DNA from 3 places in the Bradyrhizobium sp. R2.2-H genome. Region 1 is predicted to be linked to each of the others. Evidence: riboswitches for the same ligand, from Rfam matches in the RefSeq annotation. Region 1 holds a riboswitch; each other region holds the start of a gene.
The links. A riboswitch is a leader RNA that binds a small molecule or an ion and turns the genes downstream of it on or off. The one in region 1 is predicted to bind cobalamin.
Positions count from the first base shown of each region.

Region 1 (5,619 bases):
GACGCGGCGCCACCGGATGGAGGCGGAAACCGTCGCCGCCGGACGGCAGGATATTGAGAGCCATAAGTAATCTCCTTCTCTTCGAGTTTTAGTCCATTTGGGGGCCTGTGACAGCCCCATTGAAATCAAAACGTGGCGCCGGCCTTGAGCAGATAGGTCCGACCGGGTAGCGGATAGGCGCTGAAGCGACCGTCCGTGAAGGTGCTTGCGACGGCGTAGTCGTAGTAGAGCGCGTTCAGCACATTGTTGACGCTGAGCGACCAGAAGTAGCGCTCATATTGGCCGCTGAGCTTGAGGTCGATCGTGCCATTGGCGGGAATCGGCTTCTGGGTTCCGGCCTGGTCGTTGTCCATGCGGCGCTCGCTCCAGAAGCGCGCGGTGGCGTCCAGCACCAGAAAGTTCTGCCAGATGTTCCAGGTGAGGCCCGCGCTCGCGGTGTAGCGCGACACCAGCGGCACGTCGTTGCCCGCCCAGACGCCTTCGCGGAAGACGGCCCGTGTGTAGGCCATGCCGAAACGCACCAGCAGGGCGTCGTTGATGCGATAGGAAACACTGGTCTCCGAGCCGTAGCGGCGGGTCGGATCCAGATTGGTGTTGTAGAACAGGATCGGATTGAAATGGATCTCGTTGGCGAGGTCCATCAAATAGAGGCTGCTCTGCATCTGCAGTCCGCCTCCTCTGATGCGCAGCCCACCCTCGACGTCCTGCGAGGTCTGGGTCTTGAGCTGGAACGTCTGTGGGAGCGGATTGAAGAACGGGTCGAACGAAGGGCCCGACGACACCCGCTCGTCGACGTCAGGCGTACGGAAGGCGCGCGCAACCCGGCCGAACAGCGCGACGGTGTCATTGAGGCGATGCTCCGCACCGAGATGCAGCGCATATTGCGTCTCGTCGCTCCCGAGTGGAAGCGCGCCGATGTCGGCGTTGAACGGAGCCGCCGGATCGAAATTGTCACGTGCCGAGAGATTGGTGTTCTGCACCCGGGCGCCGTAGGAGATATCGGTCGCCGGCGCAACGCCTAGCGTGTGCTGGACATAGCCTGCAACCGTCCGCTGCCTGAGATCGTAATTGTGCCAGGGAGCGAGACCCTGGCCGGCGCCGCGGTTCTGCTGAAAGGTCGCATCGTAGTAGTCGACGCCGGTCAGCACTTGCGAGAGCATTCCGAAGAGCAGGCTCTTCACGCTGAGCCGCGGCGTGATCGACCATGTCGTCAGGTCGGCATCGACATAGGTCGACGTGAAGAAAGCCGGAACCGGTGCCGGGCTCGAGAAGAATGCGCTCTGCTGCTTCTTGTCGCGCACGCCGCCGTCGACGATGAGATCGACGCCGTTGACAAGGGTTTTCGTGAAGCCCGCGGTCGCGCCGAGACCCTGCTGATTGGCGTAGTTGAAGGGCGTGCTGGTCCCTCGCCGGCTGGTCGCGAGCTCGTCGACGCCGATGGAGGGATCGACGGTGCGGCCGCCCGGCAGTCGCAGCTCCTGATTGTCACCGGTGACGGTCAGGAAGGCGGTCAGGCCCGGCGTCGTGTAGTTCAGATTGCCGACGCCGTTCTCCTGGGAATAGCGATTGTTGTCGCGGTAGCCGTCCGTCCTGACGGCATTGCCGTAGAACGAGGTCGACCACGGACCGGAATTGATCGCGGCCGAGACGTTGCCGAGCCTGGTATTGAACGAGCCGAAACCGGCCTCGATGCGCGCTGTCACGGGCGGGCCACCGACGCCGTTCTTGGTGACGACGTTGATGACGCCGCCGACCGCATTGTCACCATACAGCACCGCACCGGAATTGCCGCGCGTGATCTCGATGCGCTCGATGGCATTGAGCGGGATGGTGGAGAGGTCCACCTGCGCCATATCGATGTCGTTCAGCCGCCGTCCGTTGACCAGCACCAGCGTATTGGCCGTGGCGAAGGCACCGAAGCCGCGCAGGTCGACACTGGTCTTGGCACCGATCTGGCCGCCATAGAACGTCGTGATCTGGGCGCCCGGCACTTGCGTCGCGATGATCTCGGCCAGCGTCTGCGACGGCGCATGAGCGATGTCCGTGGCCGTAATGACGGTCGTGGCCGCGCCGACGATCCCGCCATTGCCGGCGGCGGCCTCGTTGCCCGAGCCGGACGAGCCGATCCCACTCGGCGCCCCGTCCGGCGCCGCTCGGCGCCGCCCCGCCTCGCCATCGCCAATCGCCCTGGCACGCGTACGGTTCTGATCGTCGGATCTGGTCACTTCGACCGGCGGCAGTTGCTCGGCGACGGACTGCTGGGCGTGGACGATGGAGTGATCGAGCGAATACAGCGAAACGGCCGCAACGATGCCGGCGCAGCGGCGCCCGGCGGCAGTGACAATACGGGACACAATTGTAACCTCGGCATGACGTCAGTGGCACGTCACAGCGAACGAGGCTTTACGGCGGAGGATCGATGGCTCCGGCAAAGCTAATGTCTGTACTCCCCGACCGACATCTTCGCGTGTGACCACGGCTGACGGCAGGTCTCCTGGCTCGCGGGTCGTTACCTCTGCGTCGCCTTCCCAGGACCGAGATTCCCAGTGGCATAGGACGAGAGATTCACCGCTTACAGTTGCGGGGGCAGCCATGGCATTGAGACGATCCCGCCTTGGGACATCTCGCACCACGTTCCCTTTTGATCTCCATGAGGAGAACCGTCAGCGGCCAATCTACGGGGCGTCCAGGCCGGGAGTCAATCGACCGCCGGCATCTTGGCCGCAGGCGCGATCGGCCGGCTCCGCAACGAATCGAGCAATGCCCTGCGCCGCCTACGTTCGCCCCCGCGGGCGCTGGGCCTGGGCCCAGGCGACGGCGACATCCCGCGGCGGAGCGTCGAGGCGCTTGATCGGCGTCAGTTCGCCGGAGGCCGAGACGATCGCGGTCTCTTCGCGCCGGCAGCGCGTGCAGACGAAACGGACCTCATGCGGGGATGCCGACCAGCTTGAACGTTTCACGTTGGCGGCCATCGGCCAGGCATCGCAATGCGAGCACGATACCAGGAACCGGCCGGGATCGAGCATACCCATTCCATTGGACTCCGCGTCCTGCCCGCTGCTTCCAATGACTATCCTATGTGAATCGTTCCGGTGCCTCGGCACCGTCGACGCCACGTCCGCTGGAGGCCTGCGCGCTGTTCGCCGTTCCCACGAGACCTCCGGCGAGGTCGATTTCAAAGCTTGCGAATTTCATCCGATGTCCCCCTGCTCCGATCGACCCTATCAGGTCGAGACGGCGAGGACGATAGGGAGCCGGGGATCGCGCGGTTGCGACGCCTCGCAAGGCAGAAGGCAATCCGCTCAGCGAGCCCCCTTGAGGGTGCAGGATGTCGTGCAGGTGACCGTGGTGCCGCGATCGCACGATCTGCAGGCGTTGACGCACTGGTTCAGGTCGCGTGGATTGTAGCTGTGGTTTCGTATCGGACAGCTCGACGTCGTCGAGCCGGTGATGTCCCGCTCCTGGTCGCAGGCAGCCGTCATGAGCGCGAATATGATCACGGCAACGAGGCGCATGGGACCTGCCCTGTCAGGCACAGCACGATGACACTCGCGAGGTGCGCTGCATTGCAGCGAACCCCGGCCTTCCCACCACGAGCCATCGCAGATTGGCGATGCCCGCGTGCTGCGAGAATGCGCGCTAAATGTTAAGAACGGATTTCAGCCGGCCTCAGGCCGCAGCCGTGGTCGCGATCGCCTGCCGAATATCCACCGCCAGCTGGCGATACTGTTCCCCGAGCCTCAGATAGAACTCGCGCTTGGTGCCGTCGGTTGCGAGCTTGGCGATCAGCTCGCATTCGGCGGTGAGCGTCTCGAACCGTTCCAACCTGTCCTGAAGTTCTGTCATCGGCGTGTCCCCGTCAAACGCCACAAGGACAGCTAACCTAAATCCGGGAAATAGGTCACGGCGAACATCGTTATGGGGTAGCATCAATTATTCCGCGGCCGCCTATTTCTGCTCGAGCCGCCAGGCGCCGTCCCAGGCGGCATCCGGCGGATTCGCCGCGAACTGCGCGATGCGGCCGAGCATCGCGCGCGAGGGACCGTCGCCGGGGACCGCCTCGAGCGCCGCGTTGAAGGCAGCACGTGCGTCGTCGAAGCGCCGGGCACGATACGCGGCGAGACCTTCGACATAGTGCGTGCGCAGGCTGACTTGCGCATCGGTGAGTGCGCCTGGTCGCGCCATCACCTCGAAGATCGCCTGCGGCGCGCTTTGGCCCGCGACCGCAAGACGGTCGATCTCGCGCAATTCGAGGCGAGATCCAATCGCGTCCGCAGTCGCTTGCGAGACCAGGATGCGGGTGCCGTAGACCTTGTTGACGGCCTCAAGCCGCGAGGCGAGATTCACGGCGTCGCCCATCACGGTAAAGCTCATCATCAACTCGGAGCCGATGCTGCCGGTCAGGACCTCGCCGGTGGCGATGCCGATCCGCAGATCGCACGCCGCGGGCATGGCGCGGATACCGAGCAGATCGGGCAGCTGCTTCTGCAGCGCGGGCACCTGGTCGGCCATCTCGACGGCGGCAAGCCCGGCGAGCAGGGCCTGCGCGTCCTCTTCGACGAAGGGCGGTCCCCAATAGGACATGATGGCGTCGCCGATATATTTGTCGATGACGCCGCGATTGCTCCTGATGGGGCCGGACATCATGGTGAAATAGTGGTTCATCACCTTGACGAGGCCGCGCGGGGTCATGCCCTCGCTCATCGAGGTGAAGCCGCTCATGTCGCAGAACATGATGGTCATGACCCGGCGCTCACCGTCGATGGCGACCTCCGGCCGCTCGATCAGTCCCTGCACCACTTTGGGGTCGATGTAGCGGCCAAAGGTCTCCCGGATGCGCTCGTTGTGCCGCAACTGCTCGATCATGCGGTTGAAGGCCGCGGCGAGCTCACCGATCTCGTCCTGCGTCGAGACGGCGATGGGCTTGTCGAACCGGCCCGCCTCGACCTCGCGGGTGCCGGCCAGCAGCAGCCGTACCGGACGCGTGATGCCGCTGGACACCAGCAGCGCAAAGGCAAATCCGACGATCGCCGCGAGCAATGTCACGACACCCGAAATGATGATGGTCTGATGCTGGCGGTTGATCACCTGCGACGTCGAGAAGAAGACCTGCGCCAGCATATCGCCGCGGATCGTATCGACCTTCCGGTTGAACTGGTCGCGCAGCATGTCGATGTGTTCCAGCGTGCCGCGCGCCTCGGACATCTGCCTGGCGTCGATCTGCTTGAGGAGCTTCGCGTGGTCCTCGCTCAGGTCTCGGCGCAGCTCGACGACGGCGGTCTCGATGCGGATATCGATCCGTCCAAGCGCGGCATTGTCGGAAAACGTCCGGGGGTCCTCGATGATCGCGTTGATCAGCTTGCGCGCGGCCTCAGCCTCCTCCTCGATCTTGCGGTCCGATTCCTCGACGTCGCGAAGGCGCGCTGTATAGGCCTCTTCATCCGACGGCGCCTCCATCCGGGTCATGACCATCCGCCGCAGCGCCAGCCCCCGCTCCAGCGAGCGACTGCTGGCGCGCGCCAGATGGCTATAGGCCGGGATGTAACGGTTGGTCAGCTCGTCGAGCAGGACGCCGACCTGGCTTGACATCACCATCGACAAAATCGAGGTGACCAGCAT
Region 1 is NZ_SMBR01000002.1:676,711-682,329, reverse strand. Features, by position in the region: gene EDE08_RS07310 (hypothetical protein) at 1-64, opposite strand, end outside; gene EDE08_RS07305 (TonB-dependent receptor) at 126-2,354, opposite strand; cobalamin riboswitch at 2,468-2,680, opposite strand; gene EDE08_RS07300 (hypothetical protein) at 2,775-3,032, opposite strand; gene EDE08_RS07295 (hypothetical protein) at 3,303-3,515, opposite strand; gene EDE08_RS38245 (hypothetical protein) at 3,670-3,846, opposite strand; gene EDE08_RS07290 (adenylate/guanylate cyclase domain-containing protein) at 3,949-5,619, opposite strand, start outside.

Region 2 (5,619 bases), on a different contig from region 1:
GCTCGAACCCAGCTCGCGCGCCAGCACCGAGATCGCCGCGCCGCCGGAGGCAAAATTCGCCATCATCGCGATCGTCACGGCTTGCGGATAGGCCGACACGCCCTGCGCGACGATGCCGTGATCGCCGGCGAAGACGATGATCGGCACCCGCAAGGCGCGCGGCTCTTCGGTCGCCTGCAAGCCCGCAAGCTCGATCGCGAGCTGCTCGAGCCGGCCGAGCGCGCCGGTCGGCTTGGTCAGCTGCGCCTGCCGCGCAATGGCCGCCTCGCGATGGACCGCGGAGACCTCGGGGCAGTTCCGGTAAACCCATTCGGGGAGCATGCTGCCTCGCTTACGCCCTGCGCTTGAGAAGATAGCTGTCCATGATCCAGCCGTGCCGCTCGCGCGCTTCCTGCCGCGCGGTCACGATGCGCGGCCCCACTTCGGCTAGCGCGCCGGACATGATGATCTGATCGGGCATGCTGAGATAGGCGCCCCACCAGATATGCAAACGATCCGGATCGAGCGACTGGAACGCCGTGCCGCCGTCGAGCATCACCACAACGGTATCGACGCCTTGCGGCCAGCCGCCGTCACGCAAGCGCCGCCCAGTCGTGACCAGGAACGGTTCGCCGATGTCGTTGAGCGGCAGCGCATGCGCCGCGCAAAGCGCCTGGATCGAGGTGATGCCGGGCACGACTTCGATCGCCGGCAACGGGTTCAGCCGGCGTGCAATGCGTAGCGAGGAGTCGTAGAGCGACGGATCGCCCCAGATCAGCAGCGCAACCTTGCCCTCACCATCGAGATGCCTCACGATCGTCTGCGACCAGGTCGCGGCAACCGCATCGTGCCAATCGTCGACGCCCTTGCGGTAATCGGCTTCACCGGCGTCGCGCACGGGAAGGTCGAATTCGGCGATGGCTGTCTTGTCACTGGTGAGCACGTCCGCGCAGATCGTTCGCCTGAGATCGGCGAGATCGGACTTTGCAGCCCCCTTGCGCGGGATCAGGACGAGATCGGCCGCGTTGATGGCAGCGATCGCGGCGCGCGTGAGCTGCCCGGGATCGCCGCAACCGATGCCTATCAGGGAGAGCGTGAGCATCGCGAGCGCGATGGGCGGCCGCAACGGCCGCCCTTTCGCTTGTCTCTCAGGCGCCGCTGTGCAGGCGCGGAGTGACGAGGCCGGGCGCGGTGACCCCGCGCAGCGACTTCGCCAGCGCCAGCACTGCGAGGTCTGCCAGCGGCTCGATCACGATGACCAGCGCGTAGGAGGCCGCGAAGGTCGCGATGTTGGCGAGGTTGCTCATGGCAAAGCCGGAGCCGTAGAGCGCCCAGAACGCCACCCAGGCGACAACACCCGCTTGATAAGTCGTCGACAGCGCCAGCGCCTGACCGTACTTCAGGTCGACATAGGCGGTGTTGCGCGAAATGATGCGCGTGGCGATGGCCTGGATCGCGAACAGCGGCACCAGCAGCGTGGTGACGTTCATGCCGTATTGCGGCAGGTCGGCGGGCTCGAACAACAGCCCCTGGAGCAGCAGGCCAAACGCGAGGCCGAAGGCGGCGGGCGCAGCACCAAAGAGCAGGAACAAGGTCGAGCCGAGGATGAAGTGCACTTCGGAGACGCCGACCGGGAAGTGCGGCAGGACCTGGAAGAAGGTGAAGACGAGGCCCGTGGTGGCGAGCGTGCGCGCGGCGAACGAGCCGACGCCCTGCGCGCGGACGGTTTCGGCCGCCAGCTTCAGCGCGACGCCGCCTGCGGCGATGCCGGTTGCGTAACTCAATACGAGCTTGGCGCCCGTGACGATTCCCGGTTCGATATGCATGGCTCAATTCCTTCCTGCCGTCACACCCGACGGCCTTGGTCTCACAACGTGCAGGGCCGGTCTCCTGGCTCGCGGTTCACTGGGTTCTCCGGCCTTCCCGAACCTTGCGGCCCAGTGGCGATTCGGAGCCCCTCACCGCTGACAGTCGCGGGGGCGGCTGGGGTTTTGGGCGCCGCAACTGGGTCCGCCCACCCCCATTCCCGATTATGCTCCGGCGCTTTGCGCCGCGTTGAGCACCATGCCTCTCCTGTGTGCGCCTTTCGCGAGCCGGGCGTCAAGAGGCGAAGGGCGACCGCCGCCGTCATGACGGATAATCCCCTGCCAGCGCGCCGAACAGGATCACGGCCGCCGTGGACGCGGCGCCGCCCCGCGCAAGCTGCTCGGCGAGCTCGGCAATGGTGGTGCGGACGAGCCGCTCGTCGGGACGGCCGAGGGATTCGGCAAACAGTGCGGGCGTGTTCGGGGCGAGGCCGTGCGCGATCAATTTTGCGGCAAGCGCCGGAAAGGTGCGCCGGCCCATATAGACCACGGTCGTGGCCTCGGGATCGGCCAGCGCCGCCCAGTTCAGGTTGGACGGCAGCTCGCCGCTGACATCGGCCCCCGTGATGAACTGCACCCGGCGGGAGGTATGCCGACGGGTCAGGGGGATGCCGGCCTGGGCGGCGGCGACGCAGGCCGATGTGACACCGGGAACGATCTCGTAGTCGATGCCGGCTTCGCGCAGCGTCTCCAGCTCCTCCTCGAGCCTGCCGAAAATGCCGGCATCGCCGGACTTGAGACGCACCACGCGCGCGCCTGTCGCGGCATAGTCGACCAGGAGACGGTTGACGTGGTGCTGCTTGGTCGAGGGCCGCCCTGCCCGCTTTCCCACCGCGACGAGATTGGCGCCGGGCCTGGCGAGATCCAGAATCGCGCCGGAGGCGAGGTCGTCATAGAGCACGACGTCGGCCTCGCTCAGCCGCGCAGCGCCCCTCACTGTGAGCAACTCGGGATCGCCGGGTCCGGCGGAAATGAACGACACGAATCCTTTCACCGGTCCTCCGCGATCAGATGAAAGAACGTACCGGTGGCGTGGCCGCGCCGCGAGCCGGTCTCGGCCATGACGGCGCCCGTCGCATCGTGCACGACCGCGAGCGGCGCATCCGGCTGCGCGAGGATCGTCGAATAGTGGAACTCGTGACCGCGCAGGCGTGCACCGGGCTGATGCCCCGGCATCGGCGCAGCCAGTTCGGCTAGACGATAGCCCAGATGCATGCGGCGTTTGGCAAAGCTGGTCTCGAGGCCAAGCAGCCCCGTCATCTCATGGCGGACGCAGTCGGCATCGGTGAGGCTTGTGCCCAGAACCATATAGCCTCCGCACTCGCCGTGCACCGGCCGTGTCTCGGCGAAGGCGCGCAGGCCGCTGCGAAAGCGCGCGTTGGCCGCGAGCTTGCCGGCGTGTAGTTCGGGATAGCCGCCTGGAAGCCAGCAGACGTCGGCGCTCGCATCAGGCGTTTCATCGGCAAGCGGCGAGAATGTCGAGATCTCGGCGCCCGCCGCGCGCCAAGCCTCCAGCATGTGCGGATAGACGAAGGAGAAAGCCGCGTCGCGGGCGAGCGCAATGCGTTGCCCGGGTGGCGCCACGTTGAGACCGTTCGCGGCGGGTTGCGGCAACCAGCGAGCCGCCGATCGCAACACTTCATCGAGATCGGCATGCTCGGCGACGAAGCGCGCGGCCTCGTCGATCAGCTTCCCGATCTCGGCCCGCTCCTCGGCCTGCACCAGGCCAAGATGCCGCTTCGGCAGGCTGATCTCGGCATGACGCGGCAGCGCGCCGAACACCGCGATGCCGGCATCAACAAGCGCACGCCGCACCAGGTCTTCATGACGCGGGCTGGCGACGCGGTTGAGCACGACGCCCGCAAGGCGCACGCCGGCGCGATAATCGCGAAGCCCTGCGGCGATCGCCGCCGCAGTCTGCGCCTGGCCCGACGGATCGATCACCAGAACCACCGGCCAGCCCAGCATCTCCGCAATGTCGGCAGTGGCACCGGTGCCGCAGACGCCGCGCGCGGCGACGCCGTCGAACAGGCCCATCGAGCCCTCGGCGAGCACGACGTCGGTGTCGGCGCCGCGGCTGACGAGATGCGCAATGGTGCCGCGATCCATCGCCCAGCTGTCGACGTTGACGGAGGCGCGGCCCGTTGCGGCGGCGTGGAACGCGGGATCGATATAGTCCGGCCCGCTCTTGAAACACTGCACGTTCAATCCGCGATTGCGCCAGGCGCGGGCGAGCGCCAGAGTCAGCGTGGTCTTGCCGACGCCGGAGGCCGGCGCGGAGATGACGAGCGCTGCGGCCATCACGATGCCTCCGGAAAACGCGGCTCGGCGCCGACCGGCCGATAGCGGCGGTCGTAGTCGGCGGCATAGAGACGGCTCTCGTCGAAATCCGCAGCACCAAGCGTCCTGCCGACCAGGATCAGCGCGGTGCGCTCCATCTCGCCGCCCACAGCTGTATCGAGCGTGCCCAGTGTCGCGCGGACGATGCGCTGGTCCGGCCAGCTCGCGCGCCAGACGATCGCGACGGGGCAGTCCACGCTATAATGCGGCATCAGCTCGGCCACGACCTTGTCGAGCAGGTGGATCGACAGATGGATCGCGAGCACCGCGCCGGTCGCGGCGAACGCGGCGAGCTTCTCGCCTTCAGGCATCGCACTGGCGCGGCCGGGCGTGCGCGTCAGCACCACCGTCTGGGCAAGTCCGGGCAGCGTCAGCTCGGCCTCCAGCGCGGCCGCAGCAGCCGAGAAGGACGGAACGCCAGGCGTGACCGAATAGGGAATGCCGAGCGCACGCAGGCGGCGGAGCTGCTCGCCCATCGCCGACCAGATCGAGAGATCGCCGGAATGCAACCGCGAGACATCCTTGCCTTCCGCATGCGCGGCGGCAATCTCCGCGATGATCTCGTCGAGCGACAGAGGCGCGGTGTCGACGATGCGTGCCCCGGGCGGGCAATGCGCCAGCACGCCCTCCGGCACCAGCGAGCCGGCATAGAGACAGACCGGAGAGGCGGCGATCAGATCGCGGCCGCGCAGCGTCAGCAAATCGGGCGCGCCCGGGCCGGCGCCGATGAAATGCACCGTCATGTGCCGTCTCCTTCGGCGATCGCCGCGGTCGCGGTGCGATCCTGCGAGACCACGCGCGTCGCGATCAGCCGCGCGCGGGGACCGGCGGCTACGAGCGCTGCGGCTTCGGCGACCGATCCCGTCCCGAACTTTTCGATTACGAGTTTTGACTGCGTCGGCGTGTCGATGCCGGCCAGCCTGTCGGCCGGAACGGCTTTGATCGGTATGCCGCATTCACGCGCGAGCTGCTTCAGCGCCTCCGCGTTCGCCTTGTCGCTGACGGTCGCAAATGCCGCAAGACCTTCGGAGCCGCCGGCTGTCGCGAGCGCCTCGCGCAGCGAGGCCAGCGTCACATCGCTCTTGAAGCCCAGACCGGCGACCTTCATCGGACCGCACTCCATTGCACCACCGGCCGCGTCGCCTCCCAGGAGCGGTAGCGACCGAGAGGGGCCGCATGCGCGATTTCAACCCGCATCAGATCGCCGCCATGGCGCTGGTGCAGCTCGCCGAGCAGCGCTTCCGTCTCCAGCGTGACCGAATGTGCGACAAACCGCGCTCCAGGCGAGAGGCGCGCCCAGATGGCATCGTACATCGCGCCATCAAGGCCGCCGCCGATGAAGACGGCATCCGGCGGCTCCAGCGCGGCAAGGGCTTCGGGCGCCTTCCCCGAAACGATGGTGATCCGGTGCGCCAATCCGAACGCGGCGGCATTG
Region 2 is NZ_SMBR01000006.1:217,891-223,509, reverse strand. Features, by position in the region: gene cobT (nicotinate-nucleotide--dimethylbenzimidazole phosphoribosyltransferase) at 1-321, opposite strand, end outside; gene cobF (precorrin-6A synthase (deacetylating)) at 332-1,081, opposite strand; gene EDE08_RS17785 (energy-coupling factor ABC transporter permease) at 1,128-1,805, opposite strand; cobalamin riboswitch at 1,843-2,061, opposite strand; gene cobA (uroporphyrinogen-III C-methyltransferase) at 2,107-2,838, opposite strand; gene EDE08_RS17775 (cobyrinic acid a,c-diamide synthase CobB) at 2,835-4,145, opposite strand; gene cobM (precorrin-4 C(11)-methyltransferase) at 4,145-4,927, opposite strand; gene EDE08_RS17765 (cobalamin biosynthesis protein) at 4,924-5,292, opposite strand; gene cbiE (precorrin-6y C5,15-methyltransferase (decarboxylating) subunit CbiE) at 5,289-5,619, opposite strand, start outside.
Region 2: linked by a shared signal. The riboswitch ahead of EDE08_RS17785 (energy-coupling factor ABC transporter permease) and the one ahead of EDE08_RS07305 (TonB-dependent receptor) in region 1 are both predicted to bind cobalamin.

Region 3 (5,619 bases), on a different contig from region 1:
TCAGCACCACGGTCCGCGAGCATCCCAGTTCGCGCGCGATCTCGCGCGAACCGAGAAATTGCGTTCCTGAGGGAAAGGCGCCGCACAGAATGCCGTCACGGATATGCTTCGCGATCTGCAAGTGCAGCGGCACCGCGGAGGTCCGATCGATATGGATCCCGGCAAGGGATACACGCTTGCTCGGATGACGGCTGTTGTTCATGTCTCGCCTGCCGGGCAACGCAGGTTCTGCCCGCTGTCATTCCGGGGGCGCGCCCCGGAATGACAGCGCGACTTTTCCTTACGCGCTCGCCTGGGTCACGAACTTCGTGTTGAGATAGCCCTCGATCGCCTCGAGGCCGCCTTCGGAGCCGTAGCCGGAATCCTTGATGCCGCCGAACGGCACTTCGGGCAATGCGAGGCCGTGATGGTTGATCGACACCATGCCGCTCTCGATGTCGGCACCGATGGCCTGCATCGTCTTGGTCGAGGTGGTGTAGGCATAGGCCGCCAGGCCGTAAGGCAGGCGGTTGGCCTCAGCCACCACCTCGTCATAGCTGCGGAACGAGGTGATCGGCGCCACCGGGCCGAACGGCTCCTCGTTCATGATGCGGGCATCGCGCGGCACGTCCGTGAGCACCGTCGGCTCGAAGAAGAAGCCTTCATTGCCGATGCGCTTGCCGCCGGCCTTGACCTTGGCGCCGCGCTGGACCGCGTCGGAGACGAGGCCCTCCATGGCATCGACGCGGCGCGGATTCGCCAGCGGTCCCATGCGCGTGTCCTTGTCGAGGCCGTTGCCGACCTTGAGGCTCTTGGCCGCCGCCACGAACTTGTCGACGAAGGGCTCGTAGACGCTCTCATGCACCAGGAAGCGCGTCGGCGAGACGCAGACCTGGCCGGCGTTGCGGAACTTGTTGGCCGACAGGATTTTTGCGGCGTTGTCGAGGTCCGCGTCCGCGAACACGATCGCCGGCGCATGGCCGCCCAGCTCCATGGTGACGCGCTTCATGTGCAAGCCCGCGAGCGCAGCCAGATGCTTGCCGACGGCGGTCGAGCCGGTGAAGCTGATCTTGCGGATGATCGGATGCGGAATGAGATATTCCGACACCTCCGCCGGCACGCCGAACACCAGCTGCACGACGCCGGCCGGAATGCCCGCATCCACATAGGCCCGCACCAGCTCCATGCAGCTCGCAGGCGTCTCTTCCGGGCCCTTGACGATGATCGAGCAGCCGGCGGCGAGCGCCGCCGAGATCTTGCGCACCGCCTGGTTGATCGGGAAATTCCAGGGCGTGAAGGCGGCGACCGGGCCGACCGGCTCCTTGGTCACGAGCTGGGTGACGTTGCCCATCCGCGGCGGCACGATGCGGCCATAGGCGCGGCGCGCCTCTTCCGCGAACCAGTCGATGAGGTCGCCGGCCAGCATGGTCTCGCCCTGCGCTTCCACCACCGGCTTGCCCTGTTCCATCGTCATCACGGGCGCGATCTCGGCGGCGCGCGAGCGGATGATGTCGGCGGCCTTGCGCATCAGCTTGTAGCGGTCGAACGGCGGGGTCTTGCGCCAGATCTCGAAGCCCGCCTTGGCCGCTTCCAGCGCGCGATCGAGGTCGGCGCGCGAGGCATGCGGGGTCTTGCCGATCGGCTGGCCGGTGGCGGGATTGAGGATGTCCTCCGACTTGCCGGACGAACCATCGGTCCACTCGCCGGCGATGAACATCTGAACTTTCGGGTACATCCGTGCTGCCTCCTGCATGATTTTCAGTCTTCGACGGGTTGGCGCCGCCATCTCGAGCCGGCGCAGAGCTACACCGAAAGACAGCCGGCGAAAAGAGATCCGTGATGCCGCCCGCAGCGCATCGCTGACCTTCCCGGGCACTATCTCGTGGAGGCAAATCCACGGTTAGAACCGATCGAGATTGGGGCGGCGCGCATTGCAAGTCTCGCCCGCGGGCCAGATATTGCCGGGAGCCAGTCAATCGCATCCAAATCGGTCATCCGCCCACCATGCCCTTCTTCCGGCTCGACGACGGCGACCTTCGTCCCGACGAATCCATGGATTTCAACCCGGAGGACGTGCCGCGCGCCATCGCAGCCTTCGGCGGCGAGATGGTCACAAAGGGAACGGAGGTGGCCATGCACGCCCATACCAAGGACGAACTCGTCCTGGCCCGGCGCGGCATCGTCAGGCTGGAAGCCGGGCGAAACATGTGGATCGTGCCGCCGCGCTGCGCGGTCTGGATTCCCGGCCATGTTGCGCATGGCGTGAGCGTCGCTGGAGATGTCGAGGTCTATTGCCTGTTCGTGGAGCCGAATGCGGCACCGGCGCTGCCGCGGCAATGCTGCACGCTGACGATATCCCCTTTGCTGGAACGTCTGCTGGTCCATGCCTCGCACATGCCGGCCCTCTACGACGTCGACGGGCCAGACGGGCGGATCGCGGCAGTGCTGCTGGATCAGCTCTCGCTGGCGCCTGTCGAAGAGCTGCGTTTTCCCATGCCGGCCGATTCCAGGTTGCGCAGGATCGCGAGCGCGATGATGGCCGCCCCTTCCGACCGCGCGACGATCGAGGACTGGGGCCGCCGCATGGCTGTTGCTCCCAGAACCCTGACCCGCACCCTGCAACGCGAGACCGGCATGAGCTTCGGCCGCTGGCGCCAGCAACTCCACATCCTCATCGCGCTTCAGCGCCTCGACCAGGGAGCGTCGGTGCAGGCTGTGGCGCTCGATCTCGGCTATGAGGGCGCGAGCGCCTTCGTCACCATGTTCCGCAAAGCCCTGGGCAAGCCGCCCGCGCGATACCTCGCCGAGCGCCGCGTCCTCGCGCACTGACCGGAAATCGCAATCGATTGTCACGTTCGCGGAATGCGGCCGGCAGACCGATTCCGTATTCAGGCTCCAAGGCCCGTCCGCGGGCGCATTATCCGGAGCCGAGAAACATGGATTCCCTCAGCCAAGGCCTTGTCGCCGACGTTCTTCTTCGTCTTCATCGGGAAGCGGAGGCGGCCGATGCGCCGCTGATGCAAGCCATGGGCGAAGCAACCGATCAGCAGGGTGCCATCAGGCACTTCATCGAATCCGAGACCAGGGATCTCGCGGGGGTCTATCGCGGGCTCGCGGACAATTTTCTGAATGTGTCGCCCGAGTTCGGACGGTTTCTCTACCTCTGCGCCCGCGCCTGCAAGGCGACCCGCATCGTGGAGTTCGGCTCTTCGATGGGGATTTCCGCCATCTACATGGCCGCCGCCTTGCGCGACATGAGCGGCGGCCGCCTGATCGGGACCGATCTCGAGCCCGCCAAGATCGCGCGTGCACGCGCCAACCTCGCTGCCGCAGGGCTCGACGACCTGGTCGAATTTCGCGTCGGCGATGCGCGCGAAACCCTCAAGGCCGGCATCGGCGGCGAGATCGACATGGTGATGCTCGACGGCGCGTTTACGCTCTATCTTCCCATCCTGAAGCTGCTCGAGCCCCACCTGAAGTGCGGCGCAGTGATCATTGGCGAGAACGCGTTTGCGGAAGGCGCGGGCTATCTCGACTACGTGCGCGATCCCCAGAATGGCTATCTCTCGCTGCCGCTGCCGTTCAATCCGGGGCGCGGCAACGAACTGACCATCAGGACCAGGTAGTCCCGGCGGCGGCTGAGAAATGATTGGAGCCACTTTGAACGAGCCCGACCAACCCCGGATGTCCGAGCCATCGAAGCCGCCGCAGGGACGGGTCACGCGCATGTTGCTGCAATGGCTCATGCGCCCTGCGCGCATCGCCGGGATCGAGGTGCTCTCACCCCGCTTTCGGTCGATCGCGATCGAGGGCGACGCACTCAGGGGCCTTGCATGGACCGTGGGTCAGAAGATCCAGGTCGCGATGGGATCCGGCCTGAGCGCGCGAACCTACACGCCGATGTCGTGGGACGCGGAGAACGGACGCACGACATTGCTGGCTTTCGCGCACGGCAGCGGTCCTGGCAGCCGATGGGCAAGCAGCTTGCAGGAAGGCGACATATGCTGGCTCTTCGGCCCGCGCCGCTCACTCGAACCTTCCGCGGGAGAACCGCCCCTAGTTGTGTTCGGCGATGAAACCTCATTCGGCCTTGCTTCGGCACTCCAGGAGAGCCGACAGGCGGGCGGCACAATCCACGTGTTCGAAGTTTCCGATGCCGCAGAAGCAGGTCCCGTTCTGGCGGCGATCGGTCTCGCCAGCGCGACACTGATCGCGCGCAGCGCCGAGGATGCCCATCTCGCAGCCGTCGAGGCCGAACTGCTGCGCTTTTCCGCAAGCGCGCATTTCGTCCTGACCGGCAAGGCTTCGTCGATCCAGCGTATCAGCCGGGCCCTGAAAGCGGCCGGCGTCGCAACATCGCGGATGAGGACCAAGGCCTATTGGGCGCCGGGCAAGACAGGATTGGATTGACGCAAACGCCGCCAGCCGATGACGATGCCCGCGATCGAGAATGCCAGCCCGAGTGCGCTCGCTGCACGTCGTGTCGAGCACCACCTCGCCGGTCGATGACGAGACATAGACCTCCGTCCTGGCGGCATCGCCGAGGGCAGCGCGGAACAACGGCCGGTGGCGATCGAATCCATTCGGCACGCTCCATTGATCGCAGTCAGAATGCCCGGTGATCGTGGCGCCTGTTGCGTCGAGTCCACGCTGACGGGCGTGAGCCCGGTGATGGCAAGCTCGACGCCCTTCGACTCCTGTCGTCTTGCAATGTTGAGCTGCATGCCGCCGGCCGCCGCGCAGACGTTCTTGCGCAGGATGTCGTGGTTGCGGGGGCAGCCGCGGCATTGGGGACAAGTTTCCCCGCACCGCATTCCCTTTTCATTCCCTCTCGGGGAAACCGTCGCGATCGTCTAGGATTGCCATCATGACAGAGTCAATGCGCCAGTTGCGGCGGTGTAGCCACAGCGACCAACTTCCCTGGAGATGAGCATGGAAGGCGAGACCTTCCTCTGGCTGGTACGGCATGCGACCGTCGAGGGCGTGGCGGGGACGATCCATGCGGCGGATGCGCGGGCGGATCTCGGCGACCACGCAGCTTTGGCGGCTCTGCGGCAGCTCTTGCCGCCGGATGCCACCAGCTATGCCAGCCCGTCGCGGCGCACCGTCGAGACCGCGCGCGCACTGGGGTGCGAACCGGAATTGGTCAGCGAATTCCGCGAGCAGGATTTCGGCGACTGGACCGGCCGTCGGCATGACGAGCTCGCCGCGACCGGTGGCGAGACTTACGCGCAGTTCTGGCACGATCCGGCGCACGGACGGCCGCCGAACGGCGAAAGTTTTGCGGATCAGGTCGCCCGCGTTCGGCTGGGTCTGTCGCGGATCGGGGCCGGATCGGCAACGCTCGTCGTGCATTCCGGCACCATCCGCGCCGCGCTCTGCATCGCATTGGACCTGACGCCGCAGGCCGCCTTGCGCTTCGTGATCGATCCGCTGTCGCTGACCCGGATCGACCGGCTCGCGGCGGGCTGGCGCGTCGTCTCCGTCAACCAGCGCGTGGCTTGAGCCGCATCAGGCCGGGCGATCCGGCACGTTGGCCTGCGCGAACGTCGCCATGCCGTTGTGAAGCGCGCAGGCCGCGCGGACCAGCGGCAGCGCGATGGCCGCCCCGGATCCCTCGCCGAGCCTGAGATCGAGGCT
Region 3 is NZ_SMBR01000006.1:224,113-229,731, reverse strand. Features, by position in the region: gene pdxR (MocR-like pyridoxine biosynthesis transcription factor PdxR) at 1-202, opposite strand, end outside; gene EDE08_RS17825 (NAD-dependent succinate-semialdehyde dehydrogenase) at 281-1,714, opposite strand; gene EDE08_RS17820 (AraC family transcriptional regulator) at 1,984-2,808, shown strand; gene EDE08_RS17815 (O-methyltransferase) at 2,916-3,605, shown strand; gene EDE08_RS17810 (siderophore-interacting protein) at 3,664-4,389, shown strand; partial or broken gene EDE08_RS39125 (PepSY domain-containing protein) at 4,444-4,647, opposite strand; cobalamin riboswitch at 4,689-4,839, opposite strand; gene EDE08_RS17800 (histidine phosphatase family protein) at 4,912-5,484, shown strand; gene cobT (nicotinate-nucleotide--dimethylbenzimidazole phosphoribosyltransferase) at 5,491-5,619, opposite strand, start outside.
Region 3: linked by a shared signal. The riboswitch ahead of EDE08_RS39125 (PepSY domain-containing protein) and the one ahead of EDE08_RS07305 (TonB-dependent receptor) in region 1 are both predicted to bind cobalamin.